Regions from separate parts of the Agrobacterium sp. K11 genome, predicted to be linked through region 2. Evidence: riboswitches for the same ligand, from Rfam matches in the RefSeq annotation. Region 2 holds a riboswitch; the other holds the start of a gene.
The links. Region 2 has a riboswitch for S-adenosylmethionine ahead of AC5SEO_RS07855 (O-succinylhomoserine sulfhydrylase). Riboswitches for the same ligand answer to the same signal wherever they lie in the genome.
Positions count from the first base shown of each region.

Region 1 (10,136 bases), on a different contig from region 2:
TTCGAGCTTTTCGCGCAGCTTCGTCATTTCCTGCGCCAGCGTATTGAAGGTAGCCGGGTCCTTGGTGAACAGATTGGGATCGGCCATACGCTGCTCACGCTTGGCGATTTCGCCCTGCGCCTTCTCCATTTCCTTTGGAAGGTTTTCGAGCGCAAATTTTTGCTTGAAGGAAAGCTTGCCCTTGGCCTTTGAGGGGTCCTGCGACGCGGAGGCGGAAGGGGCGGTCTTTGCCTTTTCCTGCTTCTCCGCCTTGCGCTTTTCTTCTGCGGCACCCTTGCGTTGCGCCATCATGTCCGAGTAGCCGCCGGCATATTCGATCCAGCGTCCATCCGGCTGGTCCGGATTGGCGGGCGCGATTGTGGAGGTGACGGTACGGTCGAGGAAATCGCGGTCGTGGCTGACGAGAATGACCGTGCCGGAAAAGCCCGCAACGATTTCCTGCAACAGATCGAGCGTTTCGATATCGAGATCGTTGGTCGGCTCGTCAAGGATCAGCAGGTTGGTAGGCCGCGCCAGAATGCGCGCAAGAATAAGACGGGCGCGCTCACCACCGGAGAGGTTGCGGATGGGCGTGCGGGCCTGTTCCGGCTGGAACAGGAAGTCCTTCATGTAACCCGTCACATGTTTCAACTCGCCATTGACCAGCAAATTGTCGCCGCGACCGTCGGTGAGGTAATGAGCGAGCGTATCGTTTGGATTGAGATCTTCACGCTTCTGGTCAAGCGTCGCGATTTCCAGATTGGTGCCGAGCTTTACCGTGCCGCTATCGGGCTGAAGCTGGCCGGTCAGCATCTTCAAAAGCGTTGTCTTGCCGGCACCGTTCGGCCCGACGAGACCGATGCAATCACCGCGATGCACCCGTAGCGAAAACGGCGCGATGATCACGCGCTCGCCGTAAGACTTGGTGATTGCGTCTGCCTCGATGACCAGTTTGCCGGATTCCCGCACCTCCGCAGCCGTCGCCTGCACGCTCCCCTGCGGTCCCTTGTGGCCGCGATAGTCCGCACGCATTGCCTGAAGCTCGCCCACGCGGCGCATGTTGCGCTTGCGTCTCGCGGTCACGCCGTAACGCATCCAGTGTTCTTCACGCTCGATGGCCTTGCCGAGCTTGTGCTGCTCCAGCTCTTCCTCTTCCAGCACCTTGTCGCGCCATTCCTCGAAATACGCAAAACCGCGATTGAGACGACGGGACTGGCCGCGATCCAGCCACACGGTCGAGGTCGAAACCTTTTCCAGAAAACGCCTGTCGTGCGAGATCAGCACCAGCGCGCTACGCGTCTGCTGCAACTCGCCTTCAAGCCATTCGATGGTGGGCAGGTCCAGATGGTTGGTCGGCTCGTCCAGCATCAGAATATCGGGTTCAGGCGCCATGACGCGGGCAAGGGCCGCACGCCGCGCTTCGCCGCCGGACAGGCTATCCGGATGTTCCTGTCCCGTCAGGCCCAGATGCTCGAGAATATAGGTAACGCGATAGGGATCGTCGCCAGGTCCCAGCCCCGCCTCGGCATAGGCCTGCACGGTGTCGTAACCGGCAAAATCCGGCGCCTGCTCCAGATAACGGATGGTGGCGGAGGGGTGACGGAAAACCTCGCCAGACTGCGCCTCGACCAGACCAGCGGCGATCTTCATCAGGGTCGACTTGCCCGAACCGTTGCGTCCGACAAGGCAGATGCGGTCGCCCGGCTCCACCTGAAGATTGGCGCCGTCGAGCAGCGGGGTTACGCCGAAGGTCAGCTTGATGTCATCGAGTTTCAAAATTGGGGGTGCCAAGGCGTCAGGCTCCGGTCAGATCATAAGGGCGGGCGAGCACGATGGCTTTTCCGCTTTTCAGCGAGAAATGCACAGGGCCGCCATTCGCGACATTGGAAATAGTGCGGGAAGAGCCGAAAGCAAGCGGGAAATCCTTGAGAGGATAACGCACATTGCCGATATCGAGCCCCACAAGGTCGGTAAACCCGGCAACGGAAAACAGCGCACCGGGTGGCAGATCAAGATCGAACGACCCTGCCAGCAGCGGGCGGGCCTCCTCTTCGCCGGAGGTCAGCGTAACGTTGAGACCACGCTCAGTAAGCGCCACCGCGTAAAGAAGGTGCTGAAGTGCGTGGTCGCTTCTCGCTCCACCAAGCGCACCGGCAAGCACCAGAGAACGCGCGCCGCGGGCAAGGGCCTCCGACACCGCAATTTCGCCATCGGTCACAGCCTTTGCAGCGGGATAGGGCTGTCGCACCACATCGGGCCAGGCGTCCAGCAGGTCCTTATCGGCGGAATCGAAATCCCCCACCCAGAGCTCGGGTGTGAGCCCGAGCGGTGCGGCATGGCGCATGCCGCCATCGGCCGCAATCACACGGCTACCCTCAACCGCCGCTTTGAGGCGGTCGGTAACGGTGACATCGCCGCCAAGCAGAATGGTGAAGCGTTCTCTATCCATGCCCTGCCTTATCGCACCTCAGGCAAAAATGGAAAGGCAGAAACCCGATGAAATCAGCCGATATTGATTTTCGTCGGCTTCGGGATTATGAAACGCCTCAGTGGTGATTTGCCGACCGGCTTGCAGCCACTTTAAAGAAGTCGCTAAAGGGTCGAGGAAAAGGGTAATTTCCTGGGACCGGCTGCGATTTCGCTGCCGGTTTTTTTGTTTTCGCAACGTTCTTTACGTCATCCGAAAAGAGAGTTCGACATGCCGATCAAGATTCCCGATACGCTTCCCGCCTTCGACACCCTCGTTCATGAGGGCGTGCGGGTCATGACAGAAACGGCGGCCATCCGGCAGGATATCCGCCCGCTCCAGATCGGGCTTCTCAATCTCATGCCGAACAAGATCAAGACGGAAGTGCAGATGGCGCGCCTCGTCGGCGCATCGCCGCTGCAGGTGGAGTTTTCGCTGATCCGCATTGGCGGCCATCGTGCCAAGAATACGCCGGAAGAGCACCTTCTGTCCTTCTATGAGACATGGGAGGAAGTGCGACACCGCAAGTTCGACGGTTTCATCATCACAGGCGCGCCCATCGAGATGCTTGATTATGAAGACGTGACCTACTGGAACGAGATGCAAAAGATTTTCGACTGGACGCAAACCAACGTCCATTCGACGCTGAACGTCTGCTGGGGCGCGATGGCCGCCATCTACCATTTCCATGGTGTGCCGAAATACGAACTGAAGGAAAAGGCTTTCGGCGTCTATCGTCACCGCAATCTCTGCCCCTCGTCGATATATCTCAACGGTTTTTCCGACGACTTTCAGGTTCCGGTCTCACGCTGGACGGAAGTGCGCCGCGCCGACATCGAAAAACACCCGGAACTCGAAATCCTGATGGAGTCAGAGGAAATGGGCGTATGTCTGGTGCATGAAAAAGAGGGCAACCGCCTCTATATGTTCAACCACGTCGAATATGATTCAACCTCGCTTTCGGATGAATATTTCCGCGATGTGAACTCGGGCGTCCCAATCAAGCTGCCGCATGATTATTTTCCGCACAATGATCCGGAGCTTGCCCCGCTCAACCGCTGGCGCAGCCATGCCCATCTGTTTTTCGGCAACTGGATCAACGAGATATATCAGACGACGCCTTATGACCTCGAAGCAATCGGCAAACTAGCGGCGTAAATTGCGGGATTGCGAATTGCCGGAAAATGACGCAACGTCCGCCGGCAATTCAAAGATATCGGGAGAATGACGCAATGAGCGACGCGGCGGCACGGGAGAATTTCGGTTTCACGGCAACCGGCGAAAAGGTTGAGCGCGTCACCATCTCGATGGGCGGGCTGACGGCCAAGGTTATCACCTGGGGCGCCGTCATTCAGGACCTGCGCCTCGATGGGCACCAGCCGCCGCTCGTTCTCGGCTTCGATACATTCGAGGACTACAAATATTCATCCTATTTCGGCGCCACACCCGGCCGCAACGCCAACCGTATCGGTGACGGAAAATTCTCGATCGACGGGCACGAATACCAGCTGGAACTGAACGAAAAAGGCGTCAGCCACCTGCATGGCGGCAGCGACGGGATGGGCAAACGTAACTGGATGCTGATGGAACACGGCGAAAGCCATGCGGTTCTGCAGATCATCGATCCCGACGGCCGCGCCGGTTATCCCGGCAATTGCACGGTGACCGCGACCTATACGATCCGCGACGGCGGCGTGCTTTCGGTGGTCTATGAAACGGTGACCGACCAACCGACCATCGCCAATATCTGCCAGCATTCCTATTTCAACCTCGACGGTGCTGATACCGCACTTGGACATGAGATCAGCATTGCCGCTGACTTTTATCTGCCAACCAACGACAAACAGATCCCGACAGGCGAAATCCGCTCTGTCGAAGGCACCGTCTTCGACCTGCGCCACCCGACGCCGATGCGGCGAACGGAGGATGGCGAGCAGGTGCTCTACGACCATAATTTCTGCCTTTCGCCCGAGCGTCGCGCCAAGCGCAAGGTTGCCCGCGCCTATTCGCCCGCCTCCGACATTGCCCTTGAGGTTCACACCACCGAACCCGGCGTGCAATTCTATTCAGCCTTCAAGCTGAATGTTCCCGTTCCAGGCCTCGATGGCCGCCATTATGGCCCCTTTGCCGGTTTTTGTCTGGAAACGCAGATATGGCCGGATGCCGTCAATCATCCCGATTTCCCCTACGCGATCCTGCGTCCCGGCGAGACCCTGCGTCAGGAAACCGACTATATTTTTAAGAAGGGTTGAGGCGGCGGGCTGGGCTCAGTCCAGCACGCATCCCACATAACCGCCCGATGCTCGGGCACGCCGTTCGATAAGGCCGGCAAGCCGTTGCAAACCACGCCCCGGCTTGCTGGCAACGCGATCGATGGGATTGGGCAGGGAAACGGCAAGCAGTGCCGCCTGGCGGGAGCTTAGCTTTGCCGCCGGTACCTTGAAATGGTGCTGTGCTGCGGCCTCGATGCCGTAAATGCCGGGTCCCCATTCCGCAACGTTGAGATAAATCTCCATCATCCGTTTTTTGGACCAGACGAAATCGGCAGCAATCGCCAGCGGCAACTCCAGCCCCTTGCGCAAGAACGAGCGGCCGTTCCAGAGGAACAGGTTCTTGGCCGTCTGCATGGGAATGGTGCTGGCGCCACGGGTGGACGCGCCTTCGAGCGCATTGTTGACCACGGACTGCATCTGGTTCCAGTCAACGCCGCCGTGGAAACAGAATTGTCCGTCCTCGGACATCATTACGGATTGCACAAGGCGCGGCGAAATATCCTCGAGCGGCACCCAGCGCCGGTCATAACCCTGAAGTGTCACCAGATCGGCAAGCATCAGCGTCGAGACCGGCCGCATGAAAGGCAGGGCATAAACCGGGATCAGCAGATAGGGCAGGATCAGCAACGCCAGCAAGGTCATGATGATACGCTTTGCCAACGTGCGAAAATCCACCTTCGGACTGCTCCGGTCTTCCGCCAGCACGGCGTAATCTGCGTCGCTTTCAGGCGTACTGCTCAATATTCGTCAAAGCCCCGCACCAATCGAAGCCTTTCATATTCCATTGCCGCCTTCAAGGCGAGTCCGGTCAAACAGTTGACCTCAGGAATCACGAAAAGGTTGCCTGACCCCGCGCGCCATGCCAAAGAGCGCGGCATGGACGCTCAGATGACGAATTTCGAAACGAAGCTGCGCGATAACGCGGCACAGACCGAATCCCTGCTTGGTCGCCTGCTTTCCGCAGAGGCGCGTGCGGATGAGATTACGCGCCCGCAAAACCTGCTCGACGCCATGCGTCATGGTGTGCTGAACGGCGGCAAACGCCTGCGGCCCTTCCTGGTCATAGAAAGCACGGCCTTGCTCGGCGGAAATGCCGAAGCAGCCCATCATGTCGGTGCCGCGCTGGAATGCCTGCATTGTTACTCGCTGGTGCACGACGATCTGCCAGCGATGGATGACGACGACCTGCGCCGCGGCCAGCCGACAGTGCACCGCAAATTCGACGAGGCGACCGCCATTCTCGCAGGCGACAGCCTGCTGACACTCGCCTTCGATATTATCGCATCGGACGAAAATCCTCTCGAGGCAGACCGCAAGGCGGCTCTCGTTCTCTCCCTTGCCCGCGCTGCAGGCATCGGCGGCATGGCGGGCGGTCAGGCGCTCGATCTGGCTGCGGAAAAGAACGCACCTGATGAGACCGGCATTATTACATTGCAGGCTATGAAAACCGGTGCGCTGCTGCGCTTCGCCTGCGAGGCAGGCGCGATCATCGCCGGCAGCGATGTTTCCGAAAGACACAGACTGCGCCTCTTCGGTGAAAAGATCGGCCTTGCCTTCCAGCTTGCCGACGATCTCCTGGATCTGACCGCCGATGCCGCCACCATGGGCAAGGCAACCGGCAAGGATGCCGCACGCGGCAAGGGAACGCTGGTGGCACTACGCGGTGAAGACTGGGCGCGCCTCAAGCTTCAGGAACAGGTGGCGGAAGCCTCCGAACTTCTGGCCCCCTACGGCGAAAAGGCCGCGATACTCATCGCGGCCGCCAGATTCATCGCCGAACGGAAAAGCTGAGCCGGTTTCCCGGCTCACCGTTTCTCAGCCAATCAGCCCTTGAGCGGCGAAATCAGCACTTCGACGCGACGGTTCTGGGCGCGGCCATCCGGCGTTGCGTTCGAAGCGATCGGCTGCGAGGGGCCGAAGCCGAGCGTCGAAATACGGCGCTGGTCGACGCCGCGTGCGCCGAGATAGTTTGCAACAGACGCCGCACGACGCTCGGAAAGCGCCTGGTTGTGCTGCTGGCTGCCGGTGGAGTCGGTATGGCCGTTGATGTCGATGAGCGTGCGGTTGAACTTGTTCAGCACGATGGCGACGGAATCGAGTGTCTGATAGAAAGGCGGGATGACCTGATCCTGATCCGTCGCGAAGGTGATGTTCGACGGCATGTTGAGAACGATGCTGTCGCCACGGCGGCTAACGGAAACGCCAGTGCCCTGAAGCTGGGCGCGAAGCTCGGATTCCTGACCATCCATGTAATTGCCGATTGCGCCACCGGCGAGTGCACCGATGCCGGCGCCGATGAGGGCTGCGTTGCGGCGACCGACCGGCGAACCGCCGACAGCCAGACCACCGAGAGCACCGACGACAGCGCCGATACCAGCGCCGCCCGCCGTGTTCGACATCTTCTGCTCACCCGTATAGGGATCGGTGGTGGTGCACGCGGAAAGATAGGTCCCGCAAAGGGCAACGATCGCGATTTTTTTGATCATGTGTTTTGATGCTCCGAAGGGTTCAGGCGGTATGACAGTGGAATTTCGGCATTTTCACGGTAGTTTTTACTCCGCCGCATCTTTCCGGCCAAAACGCTTTTCGATGTAATCGATCACAAGCGCTTCAAAATCCGCGGCGATGTTGGGACCGCGCAGGGTGAGCGCCTTCTCGCCATCGATGAAGATCGGTGCAGCGGGGCTTTCGCCGGTTCCAGGCAGTGAAATGCCGATATCGGCATGTTTGCTTTCGCCGGGGCCATTAACGATGCAGCCCATGACAGCAACATTGAGCGCTTCCACACCGGGATACTTTTCACGCCAGATCGGCATGTTCTTGCGAATGTCATTCTGGATATTCTGGGCAAGTTCCTGAAAGACGGTAGAGGTGGTGCGCCCGCAGCCGGGACATGCCGCAACCACCGGAATGAACTGGCGGAAACCCATGACCTGCAGCAATTCCTGCGCCACCTGCACCTCGCGGGTGCGGTCGCCGTTCGGCTCCGGCGTCAGCGAGACGCGGATCGTGTCGCCAATACCATGCTGCAGCACATAACCCATGGCGGCAGACGAGGCGACGATGCCCTTGGAACCCATGCCGGCTTCGGTAAGACCGAGATGCAGTGCATGGTTGGAGCGTTCCGACAGCATCGAATAAACGGCAATCAGGTCCTGTACCTGGCTGACCTTGGCAGACAGGATGATGCGGTTGCGCGGCAGGCCGATTTCTTCGGCAAGCTCTGCGGAAATCAGTGCCGACTGGACGATGGCTTCGCGGGTGACCTGACGGGCAGAGAGCGGAAAACCCTCCTCCTTGTTCTTGTCCATCAGCGTCGTCAGCAATTCCTGGTCAAGCGATCCCCAGTTCACACCGATGCGAACCGGCTTGTCATAACGGATCGCCATTTCGACGATTTCGCCGAACTGCTTGTCCTTCTTGTCCTTGAAGCCGACATTGCCGGGATTGATGCGGTATTTCGCCAGTGCTTCGGCACAGGCCGGATGATCGGCCAGAAGCTTGTGGCCGATATAGTGGAAATCGCCAATCAGCGGCACGTCCATGCCAAGGCGCAGCAGCCGTTCGCGGATTTTCGGCACAGCGGCAGCGCTCTCATCGCGATCGACGGTGATGCGCACCATTTCAGAACCGGCCTGGAAGAGTGCCGCCACCTGCTGCACGGTGGCGTCGATATCCGCCGTGTCGGTATTGGTCATGGATTGTACGACGACAGGCGCACCGCCACCCACGATGACGCCCCCTACGTCGACGGCAACGGATGCACGGCGGGGCTTTGGATCGTAATCGGCGTGTGACGTCATGGCGGTCTCTGGAGCTTGCGGCAAGGTCTGGCAATTGAGGTGAAACAAGGGGGCCTGCTTGTCAACACCCAACGCATAAGAGCTTCTACTTTACCGCAATCATGGCAAAATTCGAGACGCCTATTCCTTGCCCGCACCATCCGCATGCCGGGCGAGCCGCGAAAGTAGCAAAACCACCACATGCAACAACGGCAGAGCGAGAAATACGCTGGCGAGGCCGGTATGTTCGGCAATGAAGCCGATGGCCGAGGGTGCTACCAGAATCCCGGAATAACCCATGGTGGTGACGACCGACAGGCCGATGCCGGGTGCCAATCCCGGCATGTTCCCCGCCGCCGAAAAGGCGATCGGCACCATGTTGGAAATACCGATGCCGGCAATCGCGAAGCCGATGATCACAAACGTGGAATTTCCCGCAAGACCCGCAATCAGAAGGCCCGCAATCGACATGACCGAGCAGAACCGCAGGGTATTGACCGCGCCGAACCGGTCGCGCACCAGATCGCCGGCAAAACGCATGGCCGCCATGGTCATGGAAAAGGCCGCGAAAGCGAAACCGGACTGGGACACGGAAGCGCCGAGTTCATTGCGCAGATAAAGGGCACCCCAATCGAGGATCGCGCCTTCCGGAATCATCGAAAACAGCGCCATCAGACCGATAATCCACGGCAAGGGCGTCAGCGGCAAGCGACCTTTCGGACGCTCCTCCTCGGCATGCGGGCGATCCGCAAGAACGCGCGGCCACGCGACGACGAGCAAAACAAGGGCGATGACCGTCAACGCGATCGCATGCCCCTGCACGCCAATGGCCGTGATGAGATAGCCGCCAAGACCGGCACCGATCAGGCCGCCCAGGCTCCAGAAAGCATGGCACGACGACATGATGGCGCGGCGCATGTCACGCTCGACCGCCACCGCATTGGCGTTCATGGCGACATCCATCGCCCCTGTCAGCCCGCCGAACAGGAAAACCGCAATCACACCTGCCCAGATCGTGTCTGCCCAGGAGATGAAAAGCAGTGTCGGCAAGAAAATAGCCGCACTCGCAAGGCTGACCGTTCGCGATCCGAAACGGGCGATCTGGGAACCGGCGATCGGCATGAAAACCAGCGAGCCGACGCCGAAAACCAGAATGATCAGGCCAAGCGCACTTTCACTGAGGGATAACCGCGCCGCAAATTCCGGTATTTTGGGCGCCCACGATCCCATCATGAAACCGTTCATCAAAAACAGCAGGGATACACCGAGCCTGTGCCGCGTCAGATAGGACGAGCGCTTGACCGTCGGCGAAAATGTCGTGGGGCCGTTCATCGGTAATATCCTTCAGACTTGACCGTGAGAGAGTTGGACGGCGTCATCGCCGCCGAAATGAACTTGTACGCCTTTAGCCGACAGCGCCTCGACCAATGTGCGGTCGGCGTCATGTTCCAGCACCAGGGAAAGAGGCGGAGAAAAGTCGTGCACGTGAAACGCCGCCTTGTGGCCCAGCTTTTCCGTGGTGATGGCGGCAACAATCCGCTGGCTGGCGCTGCAGGCAAGCCGCTTGAACACGGCATCCTCGAAAATATCCGCCGACAGGCCGGTCTCAGCCGCAACACCGCAAACGCCAAGAAT
Region 1 covers NZ_JCAHRB010000009.1:183,482-193,617, forward strand. Annotated here, with positions in the region: gene AC5SEO_RS17500 (ABC-F family ATP-binding cassette domain-containing protein) at 1-1,770, opposite strand, end outside; gene AC5SEO_RS17505 (thiamine diphosphokinase) at 1,775-2,428, opposite strand; SAM riboswitch at 2,519-2,595, shown strand; gene metA (homoserine O-acetyltransferase MetA) at 2,678-3,604, shown strand; gene AC5SEO_RS17515 (aldose epimerase family protein) at 3,679-4,698, shown strand; gene mtgA (monofunctional biosynthetic peptidoglycan transglycosylase) at 4,714-5,460, opposite strand; gene AC5SEO_RS17525 (polyprenyl synthetase family protein) at 5,596-6,510, shown strand; gene AC5SEO_RS17530 (YiaD family glycine zipper/OmpA-like lipoprotein) at 6,543-7,205, opposite strand; gene ispG (flavodoxin-dependent (E)-4-hydroxy-3-methylbut-2-enyl-diphosphate synthase) at 7,272-8,522, opposite strand; gene AC5SEO_RS17540 (MFS transporter) at 8,643-9,833, opposite strand; gene AC5SEO_RS17545 (DeoR/GlpR family DNA-binding transcription regulator) at 9,846-10,136, opposite strand, start outside.
Region 1: linked by a shared signal. The riboswitch ahead of metA (homoserine O-acetyltransferase MetA) and the one ahead of AC5SEO_RS07855 (O-succinylhomoserine sulfhydrylase) in region 2 are both predicted to bind S-adenosylmethionine.

Region 2 (10,136 bases):
CATTCTTGTGATTGAAGATGCCGCGCCAATCGCCGGCGAGCGCCGTTTCATCGAGATCGTAGGGCTGGTGGATCGAGCGCGAGCGCAGGAAGATCACCCCGAAGTAGCAGAGCGCCAGCAGGATGACGGCGAAGATGGCCATCATCCGGTCGAACTGCCGCCTGTCGCGCGGCATGACGACGAGGACACTGGTGATGAAGCACAGAAGGCCCGTAAAGAGCAAACGTTGCAGCGAAGTGCCAGGCTGGGAGCCAAGCACCGAACAAATCACCAGCCAGGAAAACAACAGCAGAATGGGCAGACGCGGCCGCAACAAAAGCCCCGTCAGCCGATGACGCAGGGCAAAAACACCCAGCATCAGCGCAATCACCAGCCCGGTCAGCTGGTTTGCGGCGGCGTGCGGCACGGGTGCAGCCGCAAGATTTTCGAAAGGCGCAACGGAAATCCAGATATAAAGCATCGTGACGACGAAAAAAATCGCGTCGCGACGGCCGCCCGTAAGCGACATGCTGTTGCTTTGTACAGGAATGGACTGCGTATCAGTAAAAGGCGGCATCGTCGGCCACATCGAAAAAGGATAATCGGATCATTGGCCTGCCTTGTGACGAACAACGAAACCCTTTTTGAAACCGGGCCATGTCCAAATAACCATAACAGTCATTATCATCATTATTATACAATTGCTTTAACCCTCTCTTACCTTAAGAAGGCTAAGACTGGGCAACTGCCATTCATAGAGGTCGACGGCCTTCGAATTATTGCCCCCTTGCCGGGTTTTTCAGTTCATCAATTTTAAAAACACGGCAGTTATCTTGAATTCGCCCGGCGACGCCGGAAAGCACGGAGAATAAGGTGTCGTTGAATACGCCGCGGTTCAGCCATCTAGTCAGACTGGGATTGACCTATATGGCATCCGGCGGGGCGCTTTTGATGTCCAGCGCCGCCCAGCTTTTGACCTTCGCCCTGCTTGCCCGCCATCTCGGCGTGGAACAATTCGCGCTCTATGCCTCGATCACGGCCGTGACCAATCTCGGCGTACAGATTTGTGGTTTCGGTTCGCAGGAATCGCTGATCCGCCGCGTGGCGCAGGATCGCAGCATGTTTCCCGTGATGCTCGGCCACAGCTATCTCTTGAGCGCCGCTACCGGTATTGTGTTGACCATCATCGGCATGGTCACGATCCCGGTGTTTTTCCCGACGTCGGAAACATTGCTGCATACCCTCATCACCACTTTCGTGATCCTGGTCACGAACCTCATCCTTTTGAAAGTCATTTCACTTTCCACCCAAAGCTTCATCGCCCATTCCGACTTCGCCTCGGCCAACAAGCTGGAAGTGATGTTCGCCGTTGCCCGCACAATTGCCGCCGTGGTCGCCTGTCTCATCTTCAAGGTGGAGACGGTGGAGGCCTGGGCCCTGTGGAACCTGGCTGCCCATACGATTGCGGCAGTGATTTCGCTGAAGGCGATCGGCAGGCTCGGTCGGCCGATTTTCCGGATCGTTCGCGATGAAATCCGCATCGGCATCCTGTTTTCCACCCAATTCCTGTTCAAGGCCGTGCGTGGCAATGCCGATATTCTCGTTCTCGGTGCCGTTGCCAGCGCCGAGGTTCTGGGCAGCTACTCCATTGCCCGGCGAATTCTCGACAGCTCCTACCTCTCCGTCGAGGCTCTCAACCGGCTGATCTATCCGGGGTCGGCCTCAGCCGCCCTGCAGGGTATCGGAAAGACTATAGAGCGCGCTTATAATGTGCTGAAGGCAGCGCTTGTCATCGCAGTCGGCAGCGCGCTGGTCATCTTCATCATCGCACCCTTCCTGCCGCTACTGTTCGGCGACGAATACGTCTCGCTGCCGATCATCACCCGTATCCTTTGCTGGGTCGTGCTGCCGATGGCCGTTGCGGCGACCGCGCTTGAGGCGCTTGGTGCATCCGGACGGCAGGATATCCGCGCCAAGATATGGAACAGCGGTAATCTCATCGGCTCCGTTATCGTCGCCTTCCTCACTTGGTCGTTCAGCATTTCGGGAACGATCGGCAGCTATTTCTTCGTGGAAGCCGCCATCGCCGCCGCCGTTTGGATCGCTCTTTTGCGATTGCGGCGCAACGAAGAAGCCTTTGTGCCCGCCAAATAGAACGTTATCCGGGCGCAGATCCGAATGAAACCGGATTTCTCTAATAAAGCCCGTAGGGGAAATAACGCCGGTAGATTTCTTCCAGCCGGCCATTGCGCGAAAGTGCGGCAAGCGCCTGATCAAAGGCCGGTACAAGCACATCGTCCGGATCAACTGCCATGATGGAAAGGCCTTCGCCAAGAAATCTGTCGGATAAATAAGGTCCGCCGAAAAGCGCACAGCAAGCACCGGACGTGCTTCCCGAAACCCAGAAAGGCAGGCGCAGACCATCCGCAAAAACCGCGTCCACCTTGCCCGTCTTCAACGCCTCATACATGGGTTCGTAACCATTAAAGCCTTCGGCCGAGGCTTTGGGAAAAAATGCCTTGAGCATCTGTTCGTGCCGCGAGCCCGTGACCACACCCACCTTCTTTCCCGACAGGGCATCAGCGCCGGAGCCAGTGAATTTCGCTGCCTTGTTGACGGCAAGACGCGCGGGCAACAGCAGATAGGGTCGCGAGAAGGTGAAACTCTTTCGCAGATCGGCGGTGGTGGCAATGCCGGAAATCACCGCTTCGCCCTCTCCCATTTCCAGCGCTGCCTCCAGCTCATCAAACGGCAGTGCCTGCACCTGGCATTTGCTCTCAACCTTCAGCTGGGCGCAGATTTCGCGCACCAGATCGACATGAAAACCGGCAAGCCGGCCTTCCTGATCGGTAAAATTGAAGGGTGGGAAATCGACCGACATCAAAAACCTGATCCGGGGCACGGAGGACAGATCGCCACCCGGAAACCGCTCCTGCGCATCAAACAGCACCGGCATGCGGTTTCTGTCCGAGAGACCTTCCGCGTGAAGTTTTCCCAAATTACCACCGAATTGTAAAGCGATAGCTAAAGTAAAGACAATAACTATATTTCGCGTTACATTCATCATTCTCATCTATACTGTCCGTAGCAAGAAGCAGGGCGTTACCATGGCGGCGGCGGCGATGCATGGATTATTTTAGGCACTATACACGAGAATCGTTCCGCACGACGTCAGCGGGGCGAAAAATTGCGTTTTCGCTCATCGGCGACAATCCGTTTTGGACAGCGCCCGAACCGGACGAGCATGGGCCAACACGCTTTCTCTCTTCGCTGGGGTTCGGCAAGCCTTACATCGCTGCATTCGAAGAGCAGGCCCTCAAAAACGGCTCAACCGTGGAAGACGAGTTGCTGGCGAGCGGCCTGGTCGATGCGGATGCGTATTACGGTGCTTTTGCCAGATTGTTGCGATTGCCGTTTCGACCGGAAATCGATCCGGGTCGTGTGGCAGACCTCAATCACCTGGACGCGCAACTAGCCGAACCACGGCTCCTGCGGTTGACACCGCTGAATGGCAAGCCAGTGCTGCTGATCGTGCCGGAACTGGCAAGGATGGAATTGCTGAAAGGCATCCTCGATCAGCGTCCGTATCTTCTCGAAGAACTTGCCGTGACCACGCCACAGGCCATGCGCAGCGCAATCTGGAAGGCCGGCGAAGCACGCCGCTGCCGAGACACGCGACATCAGCTTTTCAACGCGGCGCCGCAGCATTCCGCAAGGATCACGCTGCATGGCGAGCAGGGTTTTGTCAGCGGCATTTTCGTTACCCTGCTCGTTCTGTCGCTACTGTTTTATACGCAGGCGGCCATGGCCTATATTCACGTCACCCTCACGATGCTTTATCTCTCCACCTTGCTTTTCAGGTTGTTTGCACTCGTCCATACGCCAAAAGGAAACGATGCGAAAACCGTCATACCACTCCAGCAGGACGGGGAGCTGCCGGTCTACACTATTCTTGTGGCGCTTTATCGCGAAGAGGCGGTCGTTGAGCAGCTCATTCATGCGCTGGAGCGGCTGGACTGGCCCAAATCCCGGCTCGATATCAAGCTTGTATGCGAGGCAGACGACGTAGCGACGATCGAGGCCATCCAGCGGATAAATCCCGGTCCGCATATCGAGATCGTCAGGGTGCCGCCATCCATGCCACGCACGAAGCCCAAGGCCCTGACCTATGCGCTTTCCGGCGCGCGTGGCACTTTCGTTGCCGTTTACGACGCCGAGGACCGGCCGCATCCGCTGCAATTGCGCGAGGCCTATGCCGCCTTCCGCGACCAGCCGGACGAGGTGGTCTGTGTGCAGGCGCCGCTTATTATCAGCAATGCCAGCTCCTCCTGGCTCAGCGCCTGTTTCGCACTTGAATATTCCGGCCTTTTCCGCTGCATGTTGCCCGTTCTTGCAGCGTGCAAGTTGCCGCTGCCGCTTGGCGGCACCTCCAACCATTTCCGCACCGCCGTGTTACGCCGGGTGGGAGGATGGGACCCGTATAATGTGACGGAAGATGCCGATATGGGCCTCCGGCTGCACAGGCTGGGTTATCGCTGCGGTGTCATCCGGCGACAGACACTGGAGGATGCTCCGACCTCCCTTTCCGTCTGGCTGAACCAGCGCGCGCGTTGGTACAAGGGCTGGCTGCAAAGCTGGCTGGTCATGACCCGCTCGCCCTTCACGACCGCGCACCGCATGGGATGGATCGCCTATATCGTCTTTCAGCTGCTGATTGGCGGCATGCTTCTGTCGTCGCTGGCCCATCCCTTGTTGTTTGTTTCCTTCGCCTTCATGGCCATAGCAATCCGGGAAAACGGCGCGGATATGCTGCTTTCCTGGCAGGGCATTCTGTTTTTCATCGATACGCTGAATATTTTCGGAAGCTACGCCATCTTCGTACTGATGGGCAGAAACAGGATGATAGCTCATGAGAAACAACAGGTCGGACGGCGCTGGTTGGCGATCCCGCTTTATTGGCTGATGCTGTCATTCGCCGCATGGCGCGCCGTGGTGGAATTGAAAACCAAGCCGTTCGTCTGGAACAAGACGCCGCATATGCCGGTCATCAGGAACAAGGCCTGACGACCAGATTTTATAAACGAATTCCGGTTCCGTCAGCGCCGCCACTGCGGATATGGCACAAACCAAAACGCCTTGCCGATCGAGGTTTCTCCATCGGCAAGCTTTATCGCTTCGCAAAAGATCGGCCGAGCAGCTCTATTTGGTAACGAGCTTGTTCTTGATGAGGCCGACAATGATCTGGACAATCAGGCCGCCGACGCCGCCGCCAACGAGCTGGCCGGCAAGAGCGCCTATATCCATGCCGCCGGCGGCAGCAGTTCCCGCCGTCCCGAGCAGCGATCCGAGCACGGTTCCTCCGCCGATGCCGCCAATAGCGCCGGCAATCAGGTTGCCGAGCGCACCGAGATCGGAATCCTTGAGTATTTTTCCGCCGGCCGAACCGCCAACCGCACCGCCGACAATTTGGGCCAATATCGAAGTAAGATCCATGTCATCCTCCTCACAGGTTTCCCCGACCATTCGGGGAAACAATGCTTCCCATTCATGTCTGTTCGGGCCGGAGAAAGCGGGCCTTGAGCCTTAGTCTTTCTCGCCGAAAAGTTTCCAGACCACGGCGCCGATTGCGGCGCCGAGGATCGGAGCGAGCCAGAACAGCCAGAGCTGTTGCAGCGCCCATCCACCAACAAACAACGCCTGTCCCGTCGAGCGGGCCGGATTGACGGATGTGTTGGTGACCGGAATGGAGATCAGATGAATAAGTGTGAGAGCAAGGCCGATGGCGATCGGCGCAAAACCAGTGGGAACCCTGCCATGCGTCGATCCCAGAATGACGATCAGGAAAAATGCCGTCAAAATGACTTCGATCAGCAGTGCCGACACGAGCGAATATCCACCCGGCGAATGTTCCCCGTAACCATTTGCGGCAAAACCGCCAATATCGGCACCGGCTTTGCCGGTAAGGATGACATAAAGCGCCCCCGCCGCGACAATCGCCCCCAGAACCTGCGCCACTATGTAAGGAGCGAGGTTCGATGCCGAAAATTTGCCAGCAACGGACAGACCGACGGAAACGGCCGGATTAAAATGACCGCCCGAAATACCCCCGACCGCATAGGCCATGGTCAAAACCGTCAGACCGAAAGCGAAAGCGACACCGAGAAAGCCAATGCCGAGTTCAGGAAAAGCAGCGGCAAAAACCGCACTGCCGCAACCTCCGAACACGAGCCAGAAAGTGCCAAGAAATTCCGAAAGAAGCTTGCGACTCATAACACTCCCCCAATAATGTTACGACCGCATCAACTATTACGTGCAATTTAATTGTAGTCAAGCTAAATCGCATAGTCGCACGTTTGCCGGAGCGATGGCGGTGACATGCGCGCTTTTGGCTGGCCAGGAAGTTGTTTGGATTGCCTTGAAAATATGGAGCGGGTGAAGGGAATCGAACCCTCGTATTCAGCTTGGGAAGCTGCTGCTCTACCATTGAGCTACACCCGCGCCGCGCACAAGACATCGGACAGTTCTTATCGGGTGTCAAGCACCCGACAGGATCATTACTCCGTGCGGAAATGCTTGGAGAGCTTCAGGCCCTGTGCCTGATAGTTGGAGCCAAGGCCGCTGCCGTAGAGGCCATCAGGTTTTTGCAACATGTGCTCGTAAACCAGCCGGCCGACGATCTGGCCGTGTTCGAGGATGAAGGGCACCTCGTGGCTGCGCACCTCGAGAACGGCGCGGCTGCCCGTGCCGCCCGCCTGCGCATGGCCGAAGCCTGGATCGAAGAAGCCCGCATAATGCACGCGGAACTCGCCCACCAAGGGATCGAAGGGTGTCATTTCGGCCGCATAAAGTGGCGGTACATGCACGGCTTCACGCGAAACGAGAATATAGAACTCATCCGGATCGAGGATCAGTTCGGCACGGCCGCGGGCGTATAGAGGTTCCCAGAAATCGAGAACATCGTGCTGAGCCTTCTTGTCGACATCTACCACCGCTGTGTGATGCTTGCCGCGATAGCCGATCAGCCCTTTTTCGCCAAAACCCTTTAGGTCGATGGAAAGCGCGATGCCGCCGCCGGTCACATTAGGGGTTTCGCTGGCGACCAGCATCTCCGTCTCGTGCAATTTCAGAAGCTCGGCTTCGTTAAGCAACGAGTGGCCGATGCGGAAACGGATTTGCGAGAGGCGCGAGCCACGGCGCACGACGACCGGGAAGGTGCGCGGGCTGATTTCCAGATAGAGCGGGCCGGCATAGCCCGCAGGTATCTTGTCGAATTCCTGCGCATTGTCGGTCATGACGCGGGTGAAGATATCAAGACGCCCCGTCGAGCTTTTCGGATTCGCCGAAGCCGACATATCCGCCGGCAGCTCCAGGCTCTCCATCAAGGGCACGATGTAGACGCAACCGGTTTCCAGCACCGCCCCCTCGCTCAGATCAACCTCGTGCAGGCTGAAGCGGTTGAGCTTGTCGATGACTCGGGTTCCGGGGCCGGGCATGAAACTGGCGCGCACGCGATAGGCTTTGGAACCCAGTCGCAGATCGAGGCTGGCGGGTTGCACCTGATCGACATCGAGATCAGCCTCGCTTTTCAGCTTGCCGCCCGCAAACAGCGCCCTGATCGCGCCATCCGCCAAAATGCCCGTGGTTCTGGTCATGATCATCATTCCTTTTTACGGCGACAAAACCAAAAGGAAAGCATTGACGCAAGCCGGTAACGGCAGTATGGCAAGCTTATCCCGTGGTGATTTGGCCGGTCGGCTTGCAGCCACGTTAAACAAGTGGCTAAAAAGACCGGGTGCTAGGAACCGGTCTGCTTTTGCGACCGGTTTTTTTGTTTTGAGGTGATCACATGAGCAATAAATGGCGCCCGGCAACCCAGCTCGTTCACGGTGGTACGCTACGCTCGCCCTATGGTGAAACGTCGGAAGCGATCTATCTGACCCAGGGTTTCGTTTACGAAAACTCCGAAGCCGCCGAAGCGCGCTTCAAGGGCGAAACGGATGGCTTCATCTATGCCCGCTATGCAAGCCCGACCAATGACATGTTCGAAAAGCGCATGTGCCTGCTGGAAGGTGCGGAAGACGCCCGTGCGCTTGCCTCCGGCATGGCCGCCGTGACAGCCGCCATCATGTGCCAGCTGCGTGCAGGCGACCATATCGTTGCTGCCCGCGCGCTTTTTGGCTCCTGCCGTTGGGTGGTAGAAACGCTTGCACCCAAATACGGTATCGAGTGCACGCTGATCGACGGACGCGATCTCAACAATTGGGAAAAGGCGATCCAGCCGAACACCAAGCTGTTTTTCCTCGAAAGCCCGACCAACCCGACGCTCGAAGTGGTGGATATTGCCGGCGTGGCGAAGCTCGCCAACCAGATCGGCGCGAAAGTGGTTGTCGACAATGTTTTCGCCACACCGCTTTTCCAGAAGCCACTCGAACTCGGCGCCCATATCGTCGTTTATTCGGCGACGAAGCACATTGACGGTCAGGGCCGTTGCCTTGGCGGCGTGATCCTTTCCGACAAGAAGTGGATTGAGGAAGAGCTGCAGGACTATTTCCGCCACACCGGCCCAGCCATGTCGCCGTTCAATGCCTGGACGCTGCTGAAGGGCATCGAAACCCTGCCGCTGCGTGTCAAGCAGCAGACGGCCAATGCCTCGAAGATCGCCGATTTCCTCGCCGACAGCGGCAAGGTTGCCAAAGTGATCTATCCTGGTCGCGCCGACCATCCGCAGGCAGACATCATCGCGCGGCAGATGTCGGGCGGCTCGACGCTCGTGGCTTTCGAACTGAAGGGTGGCAAGGAAGCGGCATTCGCACTGCAGAACGCGCTTGATATCGTGAAGATTTCCAACAATCTCGGCGATGCCAAGAGCCTCATTACCCACCCTGGCACCACGACGCACAAGAACCTGACCGACGAGGCGCGTGCCGAACTCGGTATTTCCGGCGGGACCTTGCGTCTTTCCTGCGGTATCGAAGATACGGACGATCTGCTGGAAGATCTGGCGAAGGGTCTTGCGGCCGTTTCAGCTTAAGAATTCAATCGACATATCGCCATGGCCCGACTTCCTCGTCGGACCATGGCACGCATCCCGCCTGGGTGAAAGCCCGCGTCGGGCAACCAATATTTACCTTTACCGTTATCCCTAACGGTGAAAAAACGGCGCAACAGAAGATGCACGTGGTCGTCAAGTCATTCATTTTCTTGACGATAGCCAGAACCTGTAGTGTAGGATGATGGCAGCAGGGAAAATATCGAGGTGTGGCGCGTATGTATCGTGCTCTGACAAGGGATATCGAGGTAACGGTCGATCCGTATTATCTCGAGGAGCAGTCCGACCCGGATGACGATCGTTACGTCTGGGGCTATAAAGTCGTGATCTCGAACAATTCCGATGTTCCGATAACACTCGTCAACCGCTATTGGCACATCACCGACCAGAACGGACAGGTGGATGAGGTCTACGGGCCGGGTGTCGTCGGCGAAAAACCGCATCTGAACCCCGGCGACAGTTACGAATATTCATCCGGCTGCCCGCTGGATACGCCGTCAGGCCTTATGTTTGGCCATTATGAAATGGAAACGGACAAAGGCGAGGTGTTCAACGTCACCATCCCCGCCTTTTCACTGGATTCACCCGGCCTGTTGCGGGTGCTGAACTGACAAAAAAGCCGCGCCATTCACAAGCGCGGCTCTCCTCGTCAGACGTTTTCAAACTCGCTGACATCGTAACGATAGGTCGTGGAGCAGAACTCGCACGTCACGGCAATCGCACCGTCTTCCTCACTCGCCTTGATCTCTTGAGCGGTGAAACCGGACAGCACACCCTTGATCTTGTCCCGTGAACAGCTGCAACGGTCGAAAATGACCTGCGGATCGTAGATGCGCACGCCGCTCTCGTGGAAAAGCCTGTAAAGCAGACGCTCCACTGGCACCTGCGGATCGGTCAGCTCGTCGGTATCCACCGTATTCAGCAGCGACACTGCCTCTGTCCAGGCATCGTCCTCCGCCACTTCATAATCGCCCTCGTCGCCGTCACCGCCATGGAGATCGCGCATGCGCAAACGCTCGGGCGCCTGCGGCAGGAACTGGGCAATCACGCCGCCTGCACGCCAGCTATGGCGCGGCTTGCCTTCGCCGTCACGGTCGAAGAACTGGGC
Region 2 covers NZ_JCAHRB010000003.1:539,921-550,056, forward strand. Annotated here, with positions in the region: gene uppY (Wzy-type polysaccharide biosynthesis protein UppY) at 1-556, opposite strand, end outside; gene uppX (Wzx-type polysaccharide biosynthesis protein UppX) at 907-2,133, shown strand; gene AC5SEO_RS07825 (transporter substrate-binding domain-containing protein) at 2,174-2,935, opposite strand; gene AC5SEO_RS07830 (glycosyltransferase family 2 protein) at 3,106-5,043, shown strand; gene AC5SEO_RS07835 (hypothetical protein) at 5,179-5,472, opposite strand; gene aqpZ (aquaporin Z) at 5,563-6,249, opposite strand; tRNA gene AC5SEO_RS07845 (tRNA-Gly) at 6,404-6,477, opposite strand; gene AC5SEO_RS07850 (2'-deoxycytidine 5'-triphosphate deaminase) at 6,534-7,631, opposite strand; SAM riboswitch at 7,705-7,783, shown strand; gene AC5SEO_RS07855 (O-succinylhomoserine sulfhydrylase) at 7,826-9,010, shown strand; gene apaG (Co2+/Mg2+ efflux facilitator ApaG/CorD) at 9,247-9,639, shown strand; gene AC5SEO_RS07865 (Hsp33 family molecular chaperone) at 9,678-10,136, opposite strand, start outside.